2 regions of the Exiguobacterium sp. FSL W8-0210 genome follow, and region 1 is predicted to be linked to the other one. Evidence: a T-box and tRNA genes for the amino acid it is inferred to sense, from the RefSeq annotation. Region 1 holds a T-box; the other holds one or more tRNA genes.
What was found. The T-box of region 1 lies ahead of alaS (alanine--tRNA ligase). A T-box ahead of a tRNA ligase gene usually reads a tRNA of that ligase, here a tRNA-Ala.
Positions count from the first base shown of each region.

Region 1 (9,051 bases):
TCGAAGAGCTGGAAAAACAAGGCTATGACGTCACGTATCTTGATGTACCAACGACAGGCGTCGTCTCATTGGCTGCCTTGCAAGAAGCTGTCCGGGAAGATACGACACTTGTCTCGATCATGTTCGGCAACAATGAAGTCGGAACGATCCAGCCGATTGCGGCAATTGGTCAATTTTTACGAGAACGCGGTATTTTGTTCCATACGGACGCGGTGCAGGTGTTCGGAAAACAAGCAATCGATGTCGAAGCGTTACAGGTCGATCTTTTATCCGCGTCTGGTCATAAAATCAATGGTCCAAAAGGAATCGGTCTATTATATGTACGGACAGGTGTGAAATTAGCGACGCAGACGTATGGCGGAGAACAGGAACGCAAGCGTCGCGCTGGTACGGAGAACGTACCGGGAATCGTCGGTTTAGCGAAAGCGCTCGAACTGATGATCGCAGAGCGCGATCAACAGCAGGACCACATCAAACAACTGCGTAGCGTTTTGCTAACACGCTTGGATGAAAGTGGCATCACTTACGAAGTCAACGGTGTTGAAGGATTGCCGAATGTCCTCAATCTTTACTTCCCGCAAATTGAAATCGAACCGTTCCTGATCATGCTCGATATGCGCCAGATGGCCGTATCGAGCGGGAGTGCATGTACGGCAGGATCCGTCGAACCTTCGCATGTCTTATCGGCGATGTATGGCGAAGATGAACGGACACGAGCATCGGTCCGAATCAGTTTTGGTCACGGAAATGAGCTCGCGCAAGTCGAACTACTCGCACAAGCCTTGCAAGATGTCGTAAAATCGTTTCAGAATTAACTAAGAGGTGAAATAAATGAATACACGAGCGAAAGCCCCGAGTGAAACGACAGTCGTCGTTGGGATGTCGGGCGGTGTCGATTCTTCTGTGACCGCTCATTTATTAAAAGAGCAAGGCTATAACGTCATCGGGATCTTCATGAAAAACTGGGATGACACGGATGAGAACGGCTTTTGTACGGCGACGGAAGATTATGAAGACGTCATCGCCGTAGCCAATCAAATCGGCATTCCGTATTATGCGGTCAATTTTGAAAAAGAGTACTGGGATAAGGTCTTCACGTACTTCCTCGATGAATATAAACTCGGTCGGACACCGAATCCAGACGTCATGTGTAACAAGGAAATCAAGTTCAAAGCCTTCCTCGATCACGCGATGCGTCTTGGTGCCGATTTCGTCGCGACAGGTCATTATGCACGTGCTGTCTATGAAGATGGAGAACATAAATTGCTTCGTGGTGTCGATGCAAACAAGGATCAAACGTATTTCTTGAATCAATTGTCGCAAGAGCAAATTGCGAAGGCGATGTTCCCGATCGGTCACATGGAAAAATCAGAAGTGCGCCGGATCGCAGAAGAAGCGAACCTTGCAACAGCTAAGAAAAAAGACTCGACCGGTATTTGCTTCATTGGCGAGCGGAACTTCAAACAGTTCCTCGGTCAATACCTACCGGCACAACCCGGTGAGATGCGGACGCTTGACGGCAACGTCATGGGTCGTCACGATGGATTGATGTACTATACGATGGGGCAACGCCACGGGCTTGGTATCGGTGGCGACGGAGAACCTTGGTTCGTCGTCGGAAAAAACCTAAAAGAGAACATTCTCTATGTCGATCAAGGATTCCATAACGAATTATTGTATTCGGAAGGGTTACTTGCTTCAGATGTCAGTTGGACATCTGAACGTCCAGTCGGTGAGACATTCCGTTGCACAGCGAAATTCCGTTACCGTCAACAAGACACAGCCGTCACGGTTCGTGTCCTTGAAGATGGACTCGATGTTTCGTTTGACGAGCGTCAACGAGCAATCACACCAGGACAAGCGGTCGTGTTCTATGATGGAGACATCTGCCTCGGTGGTGCCACAATCGATGCAGCCTATAAAGCAGGCGAACGCCTCGCTTATTTAGCATAAGGAGCAAAAGAAGATGAACTATAATGAAGTAGGGTTCCGGCATCTAGAAGCTGGAAATTATGAATTAGCAGCGCAAGCGTTTAACGACGCGATCGAAGAAAATCCAAAAGATCCGACAGCGTACGTCAATCTTGGAACATTACTCCAAACGATGAACGATGCTGATCGTGCCCTTCGTTTTTATGACCGGGCACTGATGATCGATAACACGTTTGCGAGTGCCTATTATGCAAAAGGGGCGCTGTTCTTTGCTGCCGATAAACTCGTCGAAGCAGAGGAATCATTGCGGGCAGCGTTATTATATGGACTTGACGACGCGGATCTCCATTTCATGCTTGGGATGACGTATCAAAAACTAGGTGATCCAGTACGTGGCTTACCTCGTCTACAGCGCGCGTCAGAATTAAACGGTGTCGATATCGAGATCGCATTCCAATACGGACTTGCCTTAGCGCAAAACGAGAAGTTGGAAGAAGCGGTCGAGATGTTCGAGCACGTCTTGATGCTTGACGAAACGCATACGGATGCACGATACAATTATGCGATTGCCCTTGCTTTCCTTGGTCAACAAGAAGCCTGTTATGCAGAACTTGAAGCCGTTCTTGCCTATCAGCCGGAACACGCGCTTGCACGAGATGCAAAAGCGAAGATGGATGCGTTATTAAAACAAGCAGATTGATCTAAAAAAAGACGATTCCAGGCGGAGTCGTCTTTTTTTATGCTATTTAATTCCCGACTTCACGGATGACACGAAGCGGAGGTCCGGAAAAGTCTTCATAGGCTTCATCCATGTTTTTCGTATACAGTTCGATGACGTTATTTTCTGTATCCTTGAAATAAGCGGAATACTCTTTTTGGTTCGAGGTCTCCTGTTCATCCCATTCTCTTAGCTTCACGGTGATTGAAGCTTCCCGAAGCTGATTTAAGGCTTGCTGGAACTCGTCCTTCTCAACGTAAAAGGCACAGTGGACATGGACTCCGCCTTCATCGTACAACGTATCCCATTCGGAGACCGGTAAGTGTTTGACGGTTCGTTCTTCCATCGTGAAGTCCCGTTTCAGCCAAAGACCGAGTCGGGTGTTGCCGCCAATGTAGAGCCACGTTGCCCAGACCCCATCTTGTTTAGATTGTTCTTTGCTCGGCTCAGCATCCTCAGGTGCCCATTGCTCGACGACTGGAATGCCTAGTGTCCCATTCCAAAAGCCAACCGCACGGTCCATATCTTCGACTTCAAGTACTAATTCACACAATCCTGCAATCGGTAAACGTGCCATCCTTGAACTCCTCCTCTTAACGAAATGTTTCACGGTATCTTTCCCTGATTTAAAATCCGGTAAACGAATGCTATGATGAAAGCAGCGAATGAAAAAGAGAGAAAGAAGGTGGAGTGATGGAGCACCCCCATCAAGTCGTCGGGCGCGTCAAACGTGTGCTCTTTTCTTCTGAAGAAGAAGCACACTCCATTGTATTGGTCGCCGTCAAAGAAAAGAACTTTGAACTGAAAGAAACCGAGCTCGTCATCACGGGTACTGGGGTTGGGATCGAACTCGGAGGAACGTATCAAGCATTCGGTCGTCTCGTCGATCATCCCCGGTTCGGAAAACAACTGAAGGCGGAGCTGATTCGACGATCGGTTCCGATGACAAAACATGCGACGATCCGCTTCTTGACGAATGGTTCGTTCACCGGCATTGGTCCGAAGACAGCGAAAAATATCGTCGATGCTCTCGGAGAAGAGGCAGTGGATCTCATTTTGAAAGATGAACGGGTACTGAATCAGGTGCCTGGGTTAAAACAAAAACAAGCTGACATCATCTTGAGTCGACTCGCCACGTTATACGGTGTCGATCAGTTGATGCTGTTCTTAGCACCGTTTGATGTCACACCGAAGCTAGCGGCAAAGATCTATGCCGCGTACGAGGGCGACGCCATGGCACGGATTCGGGAGAATCCGTATTCCTTGATGTATGAAGTGAATGGGATTGGTTTTAAGACAGCCGATCATATTGCCTCACATCTCGGACTCGTCGGATTACATCCAGAGCGTGTCGCTGCTTCGATCATGCACATATTAGAACAAGAAGCGGGCGAGGGACATGCCTTCGCGACGGTCGACTCGCTGTTGCAACGGGCACCCCGTCTGCTAGGGGAAGATCCGGGAGAGCGGCTGGAACAAGCGATCGAACTGTTGCTCGCTGAAGATAAGGTCAAGCTCGAAGAAGGTTGCTTGTATTTACCGACGATCTTTTATGCGGAAGTCCGAGCGGCGAAGGAGCTAGCACGCGTCATGGCAAACGGTGCCGAACAGGAAGTCGATGTCGCGACGATCCTTGAAGCAATCGGGCATCTCGAAGAACAGTTTGGGATGGAATATGCGGCGCAACAGCGAGAAGCGATCGAGTTAGCGGTCAAAGCGCCGCTGATGGTCTTGACTGGTGGACCGGGTACCGGTAAGACGACTGTCATCAAGGGAATTTTGCATGCGTTGCAAGAAATTCATGACTGGCCGCTTGAGAAGAGTCGCGTCAAGACAGGGGATGTCTATCCATACGTCCTTGTTGCACCGACCGGACGCGCCGCTAAACGTCTGTCGGAAGCAACGGACGTCCCAGCGATGACGATTCATCGTCTGTTGAAGTATGACGGAACGAATTTCCAATTAAATGAAGATCAGCCGATCACGGGGAAAGTACTGATCATCGATGAGTCGTCGATGATTGATATCTACTTGTTATCGAGTCTGCTCCGTGCTGTGCCGAACGGTATGAAAATCTTGTTCGTCGGTGACCGGGATCAATTACCATCCGTTGGTCCTGGGCAAGTGCTGGCAGACTTGATGGATACGGAAGGGATTCCCGTCGTTCGTTTGAACGTCGTCCATCGCCAAGCGGAAGATTCTTCGATTTTACGGCTCGCGCACGATTTGAAGAACCGGACGACGTCAGCTGATTTGTTATCACCACTTGCGGATCGTCGCTTTTACACTGCGTCTCCGCAAGAGACGTTACGCGGCATCTCAGCCTTCGCGGAAAAAGCACTCGCAAAAGGGTATTCGAAATTCGATGTTCAGGTTTTGGCACCGACTTACCGTGGTCAGGTCGGAATCGACGAACTGAATGTCGCCTTGCAACGCGTCTACAATCCGGAGGAACCGAAAAAACGCGAAGTCAAACAAGGCACCCGGATTTACCGGACCGGGGACAAGATTCTTCAGCTCGTCAACAATGCGGAAGAGAACGTCTATAACGGAGATATCGGCGAAATCGTCAATATCTTCTTCGCCAAAGAAAACGTCGACAAGGTGGATAAGATCATCGCCCGCTTCGACCAGACGGAAGTCGAGTACAACCGGAGTGACTGGGATCAATTCACGCATGCCTACGCGATTACGATTCACAAGGCACAAGGGTCCGAGTTCCCGATCGTCTTGATGCCGGTCTATTTCACGGGGGCATTCAAACATTCTCGAAACTTGATTTATACGGCGGTCACCCGTGCGAAGTCGAGTTTATTATTGTTCGGCGACCCACGAGCGTTTCATAAAGCGTCGCAAGAAGAGGAGCCGCGGCGCCGAACACGATTGATTGAACGACTCGGTGGGGTGACAAAGACTTGACGGATGCTGTACGATAGGTAATAATCACGATAGATGAATGGACGTAACACGTTGATGGAAGATAAGTAAAAGGAAAACTCGAGTCCAGAGAGAAGTGAATCTGCTGCAATCACTTTCTCGAGTCCCTTTGAAGCTCCTTCCGGAGTCGGGTGTAAACACCTGCGGGTCATCCCCGTTATCAGATGTTCGAGGTAAGCAATGGATTGCTTACGAACGAGGGTGGTACCACGGAAGCGATGCTTTCGTCCCTTTTCAGGGATGAAGGCATCGCTTTTTTGCGTCCAAATAAAACCAATGGGGGTAACTGTTCATGAAAGCTTTAAAACCATTAACGGGTGCACAAATCCGTCAGATGTATCTTGATTTCTTCCAAAGCAAAGGGCATGCGATCGAACCGAGTGCTTCACTCGTACCGGTCGAGGATCCATCGCTCTTGTGGATCAACTCAGGGGTTGCGACACTCAAGAAATATTTCGATGGTCGTGTCATTCCTGATAATCCACGTATCGTCAACGCACAAAAATCAATCCGGACGAATGATATCGAAAACGTCGGGAAAACAGCACGTCACCATACGTTCTTCGAGATGCTCGGAAACTTCTCTGTCGGTGATTACTTCCGTGAAGATGCAATCAAATGGGGCTGGGAACTTTTGACGAGTGATGACTGGTACGGTCTTGACCCGGAACGTCTCTCGGTCACGATTCACCCGGAAGATGACGCAGCGCGTCAAATCTGGCTTGAACTCGGTGTACCGGCTGAGCGGATCATTCCACTTGAAGATAACTTCTGGGAAATCGGTGAAGGTCCATCTGGTCCGAACACGGAAATCTTCTTCGACCGTGGACCTGCTTTTGGAGACGATCCGAACGATTCAGAACTCTATCCAGGTGGCGAAAACGAACGCTATCTCGAGATCTGGAATATCGTCTTCAGTCAGTATAACCACGATGGACACGGCAACTACACGGAACTTCCACGTAAAAACATCGATACAGGAATGGGACTTGAACGGATGGCATGTGTCATGCAGGACGTGCCGACGAACTTCGATACGGATCTGTTCATGCCGATCATTCACAAAACAGAAGAGATCAGCGGTAAAATCTACCGTGATGATTCGAAACTCGATGTAGCATTCAAAGTCATCGCAGACCACATCCGTACCGTATCATTCGCGATCGGTGATGGTGCGCTTCCTTCGAATGAAGGTCGTGGATATGTCCTTCGTCGTTTACTACGCCGTGCGGTTCGTTATGCGAAGATGCTTGGAATCGAACGTCCGTTCATGTATGAACTCGTCGATACGGTCGGGAATGTCATGGTCGACTTCTACCCACAAGTTCCAGAAAAAGCAGACTTCATCAAACGTGTCATCAAAAACGAAGAAGAACGTTTCCACGAGACACTTCATGACGGTCTTGCAATCTTGAACACGGTCGCTCAGACGGCTAAATCAAACGGTGAGCACGTCATCAGTGGCGAAGATGCGTTCCGTCTGTATGACACGTATGGTTTCCCACTCGAATTGACAGTCGAGTATGCGGAAGATCATCAGATGTCTGTTGATGAAGAAGGCTTCAAACTAGCGATGGATGCACAACGTCAGCGTGCACGTGCAGCGCGTGAAGAGAGTGGTTCGATGCAACAGCAATCGGAAGTCCTCTCAACGCTAAAAGATAAAAGTACGTTCGTCGGCTATACCGACCTTAAGGCGGATGCGAAAATCATCGCATTGTTGCATGATGGAGAACGAGTCACAGAAGTCGCTGCTGGTGAAGAAGCACAAGTCATTCTCGACATCACACCGTTCTACGCTGAAAGTGGTGGTGAAGTCGCGGATACAGGAACAATCGAAGGCAAAGACTTCGTTCTTGATGTCAAAGATGTTCAAAAAGCACCAAACGGTCAAAACTTGCATACGGTCATCGTTCGTACAGGGATCGCAACGGAAGCTGCAGACGTCGTTGCAAACGTCGAAGCAGCAGAACGTAAAGCCGTCACGAAAAACCATACAGCAACACACTTGCTTCATAAAGCATTGAAAGACACGCTCGGAACACACGTCAACCAAGCGGGATCACTTGTTTCTCCAGAACGTCTCCGCTTCGACTTCTCACACTTCGGTGCCGTGACACAAGAAGAGTTGACAAAAATCGAACAAGACGTCAACCAAGCGATCTGGGCATCATTACCGGTTGATATCGAAGAGATGAACATCGCTGATGCAAAAGCAAAAGGCGCGATGGCATTGTTCGGTGAGAAGTACGGGGAAACGGTCCGTGTCGTCTCAGCAGGCACATACTCGATTGAATTGTGTGGCGGAATCCACGTCGGAAACACTGCAGAGATCGGTCTGTTCAAGATCGTCTCAGAGTCTGGGATCGGTGCAGGTACACGCCGAATCGAAGCGGTAACGGGTGCAGGCGCATATCGTGTCATGAATCAACACTTGGAAACACTCGAACAAGCAGCAGCTGTCTTGAAGACGAAGATGACAGAAGTTCCTGTTCGCATCGAAGCACTGCAACAACAGCTCCGTGAGACGGAACGGGCGAATGAATCGTTGCAAGCAAAACTCGCGAACATCGAAGCTGCTTCATTGAAGGACGATGTTGAGGAAATCAACGGTGTGCGTGTGCTTGCGAAACGCGTCGATGTCTCAGATATGGATGCTCTTCGCGGTATGATGGACGAGTTGAAGAGCTCGCTCGGATCGGCAATCATCGTTCTCGGAAGTGCGCAAGGTGAGAAAGTCAATCTCGTCGCAAGCGTCTCAAAAGATTTAATCGACCAAGGCTATCATGCTGGTAAATTGATCAAGGAAGTCGCAACACGCTGCGGTGGTGGCGGTGGCGGTCGCCCTGACATGGCTCAAGCTGGTGGAAAAGATGCGTCGAAATTAGAAGAAGCACTCGCGTACGCTTCACAATACGTGCAATCACTGGCATAATAGAAACGTAGTGTATATGAAAGAGGTGATGAACGTGAGTCAGATGGATCAAACGATGAAATTCAACTTTCCGGAAGACGATAACAAAGCAGCGACACGTGATGTGTTGTTGACGGTCTATCATGCTTTAGAAGAAAAAGGATATCATCCGATCAACCAAATCGTCGGCTATCTCCTTTCAGGAGATCCTGCTTACATTCCTCGTCATAATGACGCACGTAATTTAATTCGTAAGATTGAACGCGACGAATTGCTCGAAGAACTCGTGAAATCTTATTTGGCGGAGAGTGGAAATTCAAAATGAAACGTGCAATGGGACTAGATGTCGGTTCGAAGACGATTGGGGTAGCGGTCAGTGACTTGATGGGCTGGACGGCGCAAGGCGTCGAGACGGTCAAGTGGACGGAACCGGATTACCCAGAAGCCTTCAAACGGCTCGATGTCATCATGAAGACATACAATGTCGAAATCCTAGTCATTGGTCTTCCGAAAAACATGAACGGTTCCATCGGTCCCCGCGCAGAAGCAA
Region 1 is NZ_JBBOUK010000001.1:2,113,423-2,122,473, reverse strand. Features, by position in the region: gene MKY22_RS11210 (cysteine desulfurase family protein) at 1-815, shown strand, start outside; gene mnmA (tRNA 2-thiouridine(34) synthase MnmA) at 832-1,953, shown strand; gene MKY22_RS11200 (tetratricopeptide repeat protein) at 1,967-2,632, shown strand; gene MKY22_RS11195 (VOC family protein) at 2,679-3,227, opposite strand; gene recD2 (SF1B family DNA helicase RecD2) at 3,344-5,569, shown strand; T-box leader at 5,612-5,822, shown strand; gene alaS (alanine--tRNA ligase) at 5,880-8,522, shown strand; gene MKY22_RS11180 (IreB family regulatory phosphoprotein) at 8,557-8,826, shown strand; gene ruvX (Holliday junction resolvase RuvX) at 8,823-9,051, shown strand, end outside.

Region 2 (9,051 bases), 730 kb from region 1:
GTAGCGAAAATCGGAGCTGAGAAAAAGGGCTGGAATCGTCAAAATCAACAAGGGGATATCGGTCCACTCGATCAAGATACCGACTGTTATGAATAAGAGCACATTCCAGTACCAACGTGTGCCGAGCCACTCGACGTCCCGGTACGCGAGCGCAAGTTTTTGTAGACGTTCTTCTCGAGCCGTTTGCATAGCCTCTTCTCCTTTAGCGTGGTTTGTGGATTTCTTTTTCCGTCACATACGTGGGATCGATCTTTCGTGAAACGAACTCTAACGCTTTTCGACAGAGCCAGTAGAACGGAATGACGATGATGACGAGACCGATCAAGAAAGATGTATTCGGGCGATCGACTGCCCAAACGATCAGACCGGCAAGCGCTCCGTATTGTAAGATGCTGATCAACACATGCACCTGATAGAGCCGTCTTGCAGAAGTCTCTAATGTATATTCCGCAACAAGCGCGAACCGCTTGCGTTGTAGCAACATGTCATAGCCAAAATACAATAACGGGACGATCATCGCGTAGACTGGTTTCTCGAGTGTGTTACTGAGCGCTAAGAATGCCGCAAGCATGACCCACATGCCGGTCTGTGTCTTTTGGTGCATCTCTTTGTATAGCCCCGCTAAGGCATCCGTTTGTGTATGTACGTGTTCCATGATCATCCACCTCTCTATACTGTCATATACTTACATTTTACTAGATCGGTTTCATCTGTAGTACGATTTTCAAAAAAAAAGATGTCCTACCGCTTAGGGTAAGACATCTTCCATGAAGACTACGCACTGACCTGGATGATCAGATAGATGACGCTATAGGCAACGATCGCGAGCGGTATCATCGCGACACCGATCAGCCAGCCGTTTTTGTCACGGATACCAAGATATAAGACGAGACACCCTACGATGAAGGCGATTAAGGTCGTGAACGGATTCATGGTTGTTCCCCCTCTGACTTGTTTCTGTTCTTAAAATTCCCCCTCTTCTCGTCTCATAAACCCTTCAAGGCGCTTCGGCACGCAAGAAAAGCCAGACGGATATCCGCCTGACTTTAGTCTGTAGTTACTTATTTTTTCGTGATGACGACTGTTTTCGTAACAACGTGTCCACCGAGATCCTTCAGTTTCAAGTTGTACGTGTTTTTCCCCTTCTTGAGCGTCACTTTTTTCGTGATCGTCTTTTTGAAGGCTTTCATCTCGTACGGCTCTTTGAACGTCCGGCGGTATTCCGCGCTACCATTGAAGTCAAAGCGTAATTCGCTGTAGTTATCGCGAAGAACGATCTTCATCTCGGCTGTTTTTGTTTTGCTTGAGACGGTTTTTGGCGCAGTGACGCGAATCGTCGGTAATTCTGTGTCGATGATGACTTGACGACTGAACGCCACACGGTTTCCTTTACCATCGTATGCTTCAACCTTGAATGACTTGACGCCATCCGTCGTGTACGTCACGTCATGACTGAACGCATAGTTCTGTTGGGCTGCATCGAAACGTAATTTAACGGATTTTCCGTTGATCTTGAACGATTTGATGCCTGATTCATCAGAGACATGACCCACGATGTTGATGACTTTTGATGTCGCAAGACCAAGTGCGACCGGTGTATCGATTTGAACGTTCGGTACCGCTTTATCGACACCTGTCGTGTTGACGTCTTTTTTCACACTGTTTCCTGCATAATCCTTCACGACGAAGGCAATCTTCGCGCGCTCTGGAAGATCCGTCAACGTGTACGCTTTTTCTGTTGCAGCAAGCGGCTGTTTCAAGACACTCTTACCATTGACGAGGATATCGTATGACGCGACACCTGTTCCTTGGTCACCTGCTGTCCATGAGAGCGTTGATTTCGACGCATCCCATTTCACGGTTGCCGCTGGTTTTTTCGTATCGACATAGACTGGGAAGAGGTTCGACTGCCATTTTGCATTCGGATAATCGATCACGGATTTGACTTTGTAGTAGTAAAGACCATCCTTGACCGGTTTCCCGTTGATTGTTCCGTCCCAAGCTGCGCTTGTGACTGGTGTGTATCCGTCCTCTGAACCGCTATCATAGTAGTTCTTGACGACGTCCGTTTGCATATCAAGCTTCTGAAGTGTTGTTTTATTCCGGTCAAGAATCGAATACTCGACTTTTTTCGCATTTCGAAGGAATGAGATGATCGGGAAAGCTTCATCTGCGCTACCGTCGTTGTTCGGTGAGAACGAGACTTTGTTCGCGACAACTTTTCCAGCGGCATTCGTACCAAGGAATTTGAAATCATCCTTCACTTCAGTCGCTAGACCTGTCAATCCGTAGAACGTGTTGTTTTTATCGTACAATGGTGCATCTAAAATCGGAGCTTGATCCCATTTTCCTTTGAATCCAACATAAGGAACTGTCAGTTCTGGATTTTTGCTCTTCGTATCGATCAGACGGACGAATCCTTCGACGAAGTAGCCGTTTTTAAAGACTTGTTCAAGCGGAAGCTCGTTCGCCCAGTCAGTCGTGTTCTTCAAATCGACTGACACGCTGACTTTCGTTGAGCTCTTCGGATTAATCGAGACTGAACTCGCTTTCTTCGAGCCGACTGCAAATGAGATCGGGTATGTGCCTATGTTGGCATCTACCGTACCAATCGTTCCTTTTTTGAAGATTCCATTTGCTTCAAGGAAGTTCGATCCTTGTGCACCGAGATCTGATTGAACCGTTCCCGCTAGCTTATACGTCACTTTTTCATTGCTGTAGTTTTTTAAATCAAGCGTGAATGTGAACTTCTCGCCGACTTCCTTCAAGGATGCCTTGCCTTCACCTGACTTTGTCTCTGTGATGACGACTGGTGTCTTCATCGCAGCACGAAGATCCATCAGTCCAGCTCCCTCACGACGTGGGGAGTAGAAGTTGCCTGTTTTCAGTTCTGCGTTGTATTTTCCTTGATCGAGTTGCGGACGCGATGTATTCATCAAGATGTTTTTGGCGAGTTTAACGCGTGTTGCACCAGTGACTTTGAAGTCCTTCGCAATCCGTTGCATGACGAGTGCTGTTCCACCAGCGACGTGTGGTGCTGCCATCGATGTACCGCTCATGACGCCATACTCGTTATCATTAAGCGTCGAATAGATTTTCCCACCTGGTGCCGTGATTTCTGGCTTGAAGTCAAGGCTTGGCGTGACACCCCATGACGTGAAGTCAGACATTTGTCCTGCGACCGGGTTATCGGTTGAGACCGCTTTTCCGTCAAATGTCACTGCGATTGCCTTGCCCTCTTTTGCTTTTGCTTCGAGATCATTCCCGTCCGCGATGCTAAGCGTGACGAGTGGAATCGTCGGATTGTTGAGCGCCATGCTGACGTAATCCCCGTGATCGACTCGACCGCGGACGATGACACCTGCTGCCCCTTGCTTCTCAGCTTCTGCTTGGATCATACCGTAGTTGAAACCACCGTTACGCACGACGAAGACGACTTTCCCTTTGACGTCTTTACCTTCATAGTTCGAAGCTTGACCGTCACCGACATACACGACATCCTTCTTCTCTTTATCGAAGACGGCAATCGGATTCGGCGAATCTTGTTTTTGGTATGCCAAATAACCGGCATCCTGACCGTCGATCGTCAGCGCCATGCCTTCAAGCGTCAATTTCGTATTTTCGAGTGACGCGACTTGGAGCGCCTGGCTCGTCAATCCTGGTGCACCAACGACACCGATATCCGGGTTTGCTGTATATGGATTACCCGCACCATGACCTGCAAACGCCGAGTTACCAGCAGAAATCGCACACAAGATGCCGTTGTTCATCGCGTTGACGATTGCGCGTTGTTCTGGATCATCTGCATTGACGAACGATGCCGTCGAACCGAGACTCATGTTGATGACATCGGCTCCGAGTGCAATCGCATCATCAATTGCTTTAATGTAGATATCGCTGAATGTCGATGGCATTCCTGGATCGTTTCCGAAGACTTTCATCGCGAGGAGCTGTGTTTCCGGAGCGACCCCTTTGATACCACCGTTTGCTTCATCGCCGTTTGCTCCGACCGTACCCGCGACGTGCATCCCGTGCATCGATGCGCCCGCACCTAAATCACGGATTTCGCTATCGTGATCGGCATAGTTATAGCCGTACGGTACTTTTTCCGTGAAGTACCTTCCTTTTAAGCCTTTTGTTTCTTTCGCACTATCGACTTTCGAAGAAGTCAAATCAATCTTCGTCTCTGGGCTCAAGACCATGTCCTTATGTGATGGATCGATTCCTGTATCGATGACGGCAACGATTGTTCCTTCCCCTTTAAAACCATAGTCCTGCCATGTTTCCTTCGCATTGACCATGTCCTTGCTGTACAGCATGTCTGGCTTTGCACCTTTAGCAACTTCCGGACGCGCATACTCATGGGCGATATGTACGCTCTTGACTCCGCTCAGTTGTTTAATGTCTTCGATGTCCCCGAACTTGACTTCACCACTGAATCCGTTGATGACGGTTGTGAAGCTTTCCTTATATGTAACGGGAATCGCCTTTTTAGCGATGGCTGACTTGACTGATTTTTGGACGTTGACGAGGCGATCTTTGATCGACTCTTTTTCGGCATTGCTCAATGTGCTATACCGCTTGTTTTGAGCCTGGGCGATTTGAATCGCCGGCTTCTCTTCCATCTCGATGACGACACGGACTTTATCCGATTGTTTGTAGTGCTTCTCTTGCCCCGATTTCTTCAGCGAGAGCGCCTGCGGTTTTTGACCCGTTGCTTTGTCTTGCGACGACAGTGCACCTTGCGCACTGACTAGATTGGAAGACATCATTAAGACGGCTGCCATAAGTGCAATCTTCTTCTTCATGCGTTCGTTTTCCCCTTTTCTGTAAAACCATAGTAGTACTACTGATAAAACAGTTAAACGAAAATTCTGTATATTTAGTTTAATGAATTTAATGGAAATAAACAATTTATATTTGCCTATTTTTTTAATTTATTTGTTTTACGTGACATTTTATATTTTTAAGGAATTTAACTGGGAGAAAAATAAAAACTCCTCGACGCCTCGAGGAGTTGGATATTTGGTATTGGTGGAGACTATCGGGATCGAACCGACGACCTTTTGGCTGCCAGCCAAACGCTCTCCCAGCTGAGCTAAGTCCCCATGAATTATCTTTAGTATACGTATCACTAACTGCTTTATCAATATAAAAATAACGCTTTCATAAAAAAGAATTCCTTCCAAAAATCGTTGGAAGGAATTCACGATTCATTTATTCAATTCACGCATCAAATCCGCCTGTCGTTCAAGCTCTGCCTGTTGCTCGAGGATCAAGACCTTTTTGTACGTTCGCGCAGAAATCAAGATGCTGATCTCATAGAGAACGAACAATGGCACCGAGATCATCAAGTGTGACGTCACGTCCGGCGGTGCGATCAATGCCGCAACGACGAACAGCGCAAAGTACGCATATTTCCGATTCTTTCGCATGAAATATGGCGTCACGAGACCCAGACGTGTCAGGAACATCGTCACGACCGGCAATTGGAAAAGAAGACCGAACGGAATCGTCAATCGGATTAAGAAACTGAAGTAGTTCTCCACTCCAATGACTTGTTCGATTCCCAATTCTTTTCCTAGTTCAGTTGATACTTTTAATAAGAAAGGTAGCAACCAAAAGTACGAGAAGGCTACACCAGCCAAAAATAGAAAGAAGATGACCGGAATATACGTCAATGTCGCTTTTTGCTCCTTATCGTAAAGTCCAGGGCGAACGAATGCCCAAAGTTGGTACATCCAGAACGGCGATGCCAGAACGATTGCGATAATGAATGCAAGATTTAAATACAGCATTAAAGGATCGGCGACGTTGAAGGCATTCAAACCAATGCCGAGTTCTTTTAAGTCCGCTTGCAAGAAGCGGACGAGCGGTCGGACGAGTGGAAATGCGACAGCGAACAGGACGACGACGATGATAAGCGACCAGACGATCCGCTTTCGGAGTTCGTCAAGGTGCGACGTCACGCTTTGTTCTTGATCAATCGCCATGGTTCAATCACTTCTCTTTCGGTTCATCCTTTTTATCGTCGTCCATGATGCCGTTCGTGGCGCTCTTGAACTCTTTCAATGTCTGACCCGCAGCACGACCAAGTTCAGGTAACTTCTTCGGTCCAAAAATGATCAATGCGACGACACCGATCAGTGCTAAACTGCCTGGTCCGATGAACGCTATAGTTGACGGGATAAGGTTTTCCATTATGCTTTCACTCCTTCAGCTGATTGCGAATAATGCTTCATGAAATAAACTAACGACTGCAACTCGATCGATAAATCAATGTGATGGACCCGGACGCTCGCTGGCACGTTCAACCGTGCAGGCGTAAAGTTCAGGATGCCTGTCACACCATACTCGACTAACTCATCCGCTACTGACTGCGCGAACTGGGATGGAACCGTCAAGATGGCAACATCGACCTGATTCGCTTCGATTTGTTCTTTCATGTCCGAAACATGATAGATTGGAACGTCATGCGTCGTTGTTCCGACCTTCTCTTCGTCCGCATCAAACGCAACGACTATCCGAGTACTATTATTCTTTAAAAAGTTATAATTTGCAAACGCTGTTCCGAGATGACCGACCCCGATTAAAGCAACATTCGTCACCTCATCTTGATTCAAGGTTTTGCGGAAAAACGTTAAGAGATGTTGAACGTTGTATCCATACCCCTTCTTCCCTAATGCCCCAAAGTAGGAAAAATCGCGACGAATCGTTGCTGAATCAACCTTCACCGCCTCGCTTAACTCAGCAGAAGAGACGCGGAGCTTGCCTGAATTGTATAAACTTTGGATGAAGCGATAATATAGCGGCAACCGTTTTGCTGTCGCTTGTGGAATTTTTGTGTCTGGTCCATTCATCCTGCAGTTCCCCCTTCGGCCACATCCATCGTGGCACCCAAATCTTTGCAAAAAGCTTTCTACTCTCCTTGATTGTAAACCACTTCACATAGAGTCACAAATAATATATTCCGCAGGACCTCGCGCTTTTGTTCGTGATAGACTAAAGGGTGGAAGGATGGATGGAAATGATACTCTTACAAGTCAACCAACTCTCGAAATCATTCGGCGTCGAGCCGATTTTAGAAAATATCAAATTGGAAGTACAAGAGCGCGACCGCATTGCGCTCGTCGGACGAAACGGTGCCGGTAAATCGACCTTGCTCAAAATCATTGCTGGCGAACTCAGTCATGACTCGGGCGACATCATGAAAGGCAAGGATGTCAAAATTGGTTATCTCGCGCAAGACAGTGGTCTCGAATCGAATGAGACGATCTGGAACGAGATGCTGACCGTCTTCGAACATCTACAAGAACAAGAACGGACATTGCGCCGGATGGAAATCGAAATGGGCATGGAGCATATCTTGAACGACCCGGTCGCGTACGATCGTCTCTTGAAGACGTATGATCAAGCGCAACACGACTTCTCAGAAGCAGGTGGTTATCAGTTCGAAGCGAATATCCGCTCCGTTTTGCACGGCATGCGCTTTTATCCGGATGATTACTCGCGCCGGATTCAGACATTATCCGGTGGTCAACGGACACGGCTTGCCTTAGCGAAGATGCTCTTACAAGCACCAGAGCTTCTCATTCTCGATGAGCCGACCAACCACCTTGACATCGATACGCTCGCTTGGCTCGAAAGTTACCTCGGTGGTTATCGTGGTGCCGTCCTAATCGTCTCGCACGACCGGTACTTCCTCGACCAAGTCGTCAATGTCGTCTATGAATTGTCACGCAATGTCTGTCGTAAGTTCACGGGGAACTACACGAAGTACTTGGAGCAAAAAGCGGTCTTGTACGATCAGGAAATGAAGCAGTTCGAGCAGCAGCAAGAAGAGATCGCGAAGATGCAGGACTTCATTCAACGCAACATCGCCCGGGCGACGACGACAAAACGTGCCCAAAGTGTCCGGAAACGGCTCGAGAAGGTCGACCGACTCGACCGACCAGATGGGGATGAACGTAGCACGGTCCTGTCCTTCCCAATTGAAAAACAGAGCGGGAACGATGTTCTTCAAGTCAATCAACTGGCGATCGGTTACGAAGAAGCTGTCTCAAAAGACATCACGTTCCGCTTGCAACGCGGCGAATCACTGGCACTCGTCGGACCAAACGGAATCGGAAAGTCGACGCTCTTGAAAGTTCTCGTCGGTCGCTTACGCCCCCTATTCGGTGATTTCCGATTCGGAACCGGCGTCTCGATCGGCTATTACGATCAAGAGCAGGCGGAACTCAATGACCGGAACCGTGTCATCGATGAGATTTGGAACGAATGGCCATTGATGCGTGAACAAGAAGTCCGTTCTGTCCTCGGACAATTCTTGTTTAGCGGCGACGACGTCTTCAAAATTGTCCATGAATTATCCGGTGGCGAACGCGGACGTCTCGCGCTCGCAAAACTGAAACTACGGAAGACGAACGTCCTCGTCCTCGATGAGCCGACGAACCACTTGGATCTGGATTCGAAGATGGTCCTTGAGAACGCTCTCGTCGACTATGAAGGTACGCTACTCTTCGTCTCCCATGACCGGTACTTCATCGATCGGATCGCGACACGCGTCATCGAGATGAGTGAAGCTGGTGTGACAGAATACCTCGGCGATTATTCGTACTACACAGAGAAGAAGGCTGAACAAGAAGAAATCGCTCGCCTTGAAGCCGAAGAGGCAAAAGCGGCAAAAGTCACGGCATCGAAGACGATCGACAAAGAAGCACAGAAAGAAGAAAAAAAACGCCGTCAGCAAATCGAACAACTCGAACAAGATATTGAACGGCTCGAACAGCGTTCAGCGGAAATCGAACAGTTGCTTTGCGAACCGGAAGTCTTTAATGATATTCCAAAAGCGACAGCGTTATCTGCGGAACGGGACCAGATCGATGTCGATCTACTCGAATTGATGGAACGATGGGAGAACCAACACTGATGCGGACGAAAAGCTTTTTCATTAACTTGATTCAAGGACTGCTATCCGGCATCCTTTATTTCGTACCGATGTATGCGGACTACGTGTCGACCTTCATCCGCCCGGATGCTTTTAATGCCGCG
Region 2 is NZ_JBBOUK010000001.1:2,844,341-2,853,391, forward strand. Features, by position in the region: gene MKY22_RS14720 (hypothetical protein) at 1-189, opposite strand, end outside; gene MKY22_RS14725 (hypothetical protein) at 203-655, opposite strand; gene MKY22_RS14730 (hypothetical protein) at 775-933, opposite strand; gene MKY22_RS14735 (S8 family serine peptidase) at 1,062-4,808, opposite strand; tRNA gene MKY22_RS14740 (tRNA-Ala) at 5,033-5,108, opposite strand; gene tatC (twin-arginine translocase subunit TatC) at 5,214-5,993, opposite strand; gene MKY22_RS14750 (twin-arginine translocase TatA/TatE family subunit) at 6,001-6,201, opposite strand; gene MKY22_RS14755 (redox-sensing transcriptional repressor Rex) at 6,201-6,860, opposite strand; gene MKY22_RS14760 (ABC-F family ATP-binding cassette domain-containing protein) at 7,028-8,929, shown strand; gene MKY22_RS14765 (hypothetical protein) at 8,911-9,051, shown strand, end outside.
Region 2: it has a tRNA-Ala gene. The T-box ahead of alaS (alanine--tRNA ligase) is inferred to sense a tRNA for this amino acid. The anticodon was not compared.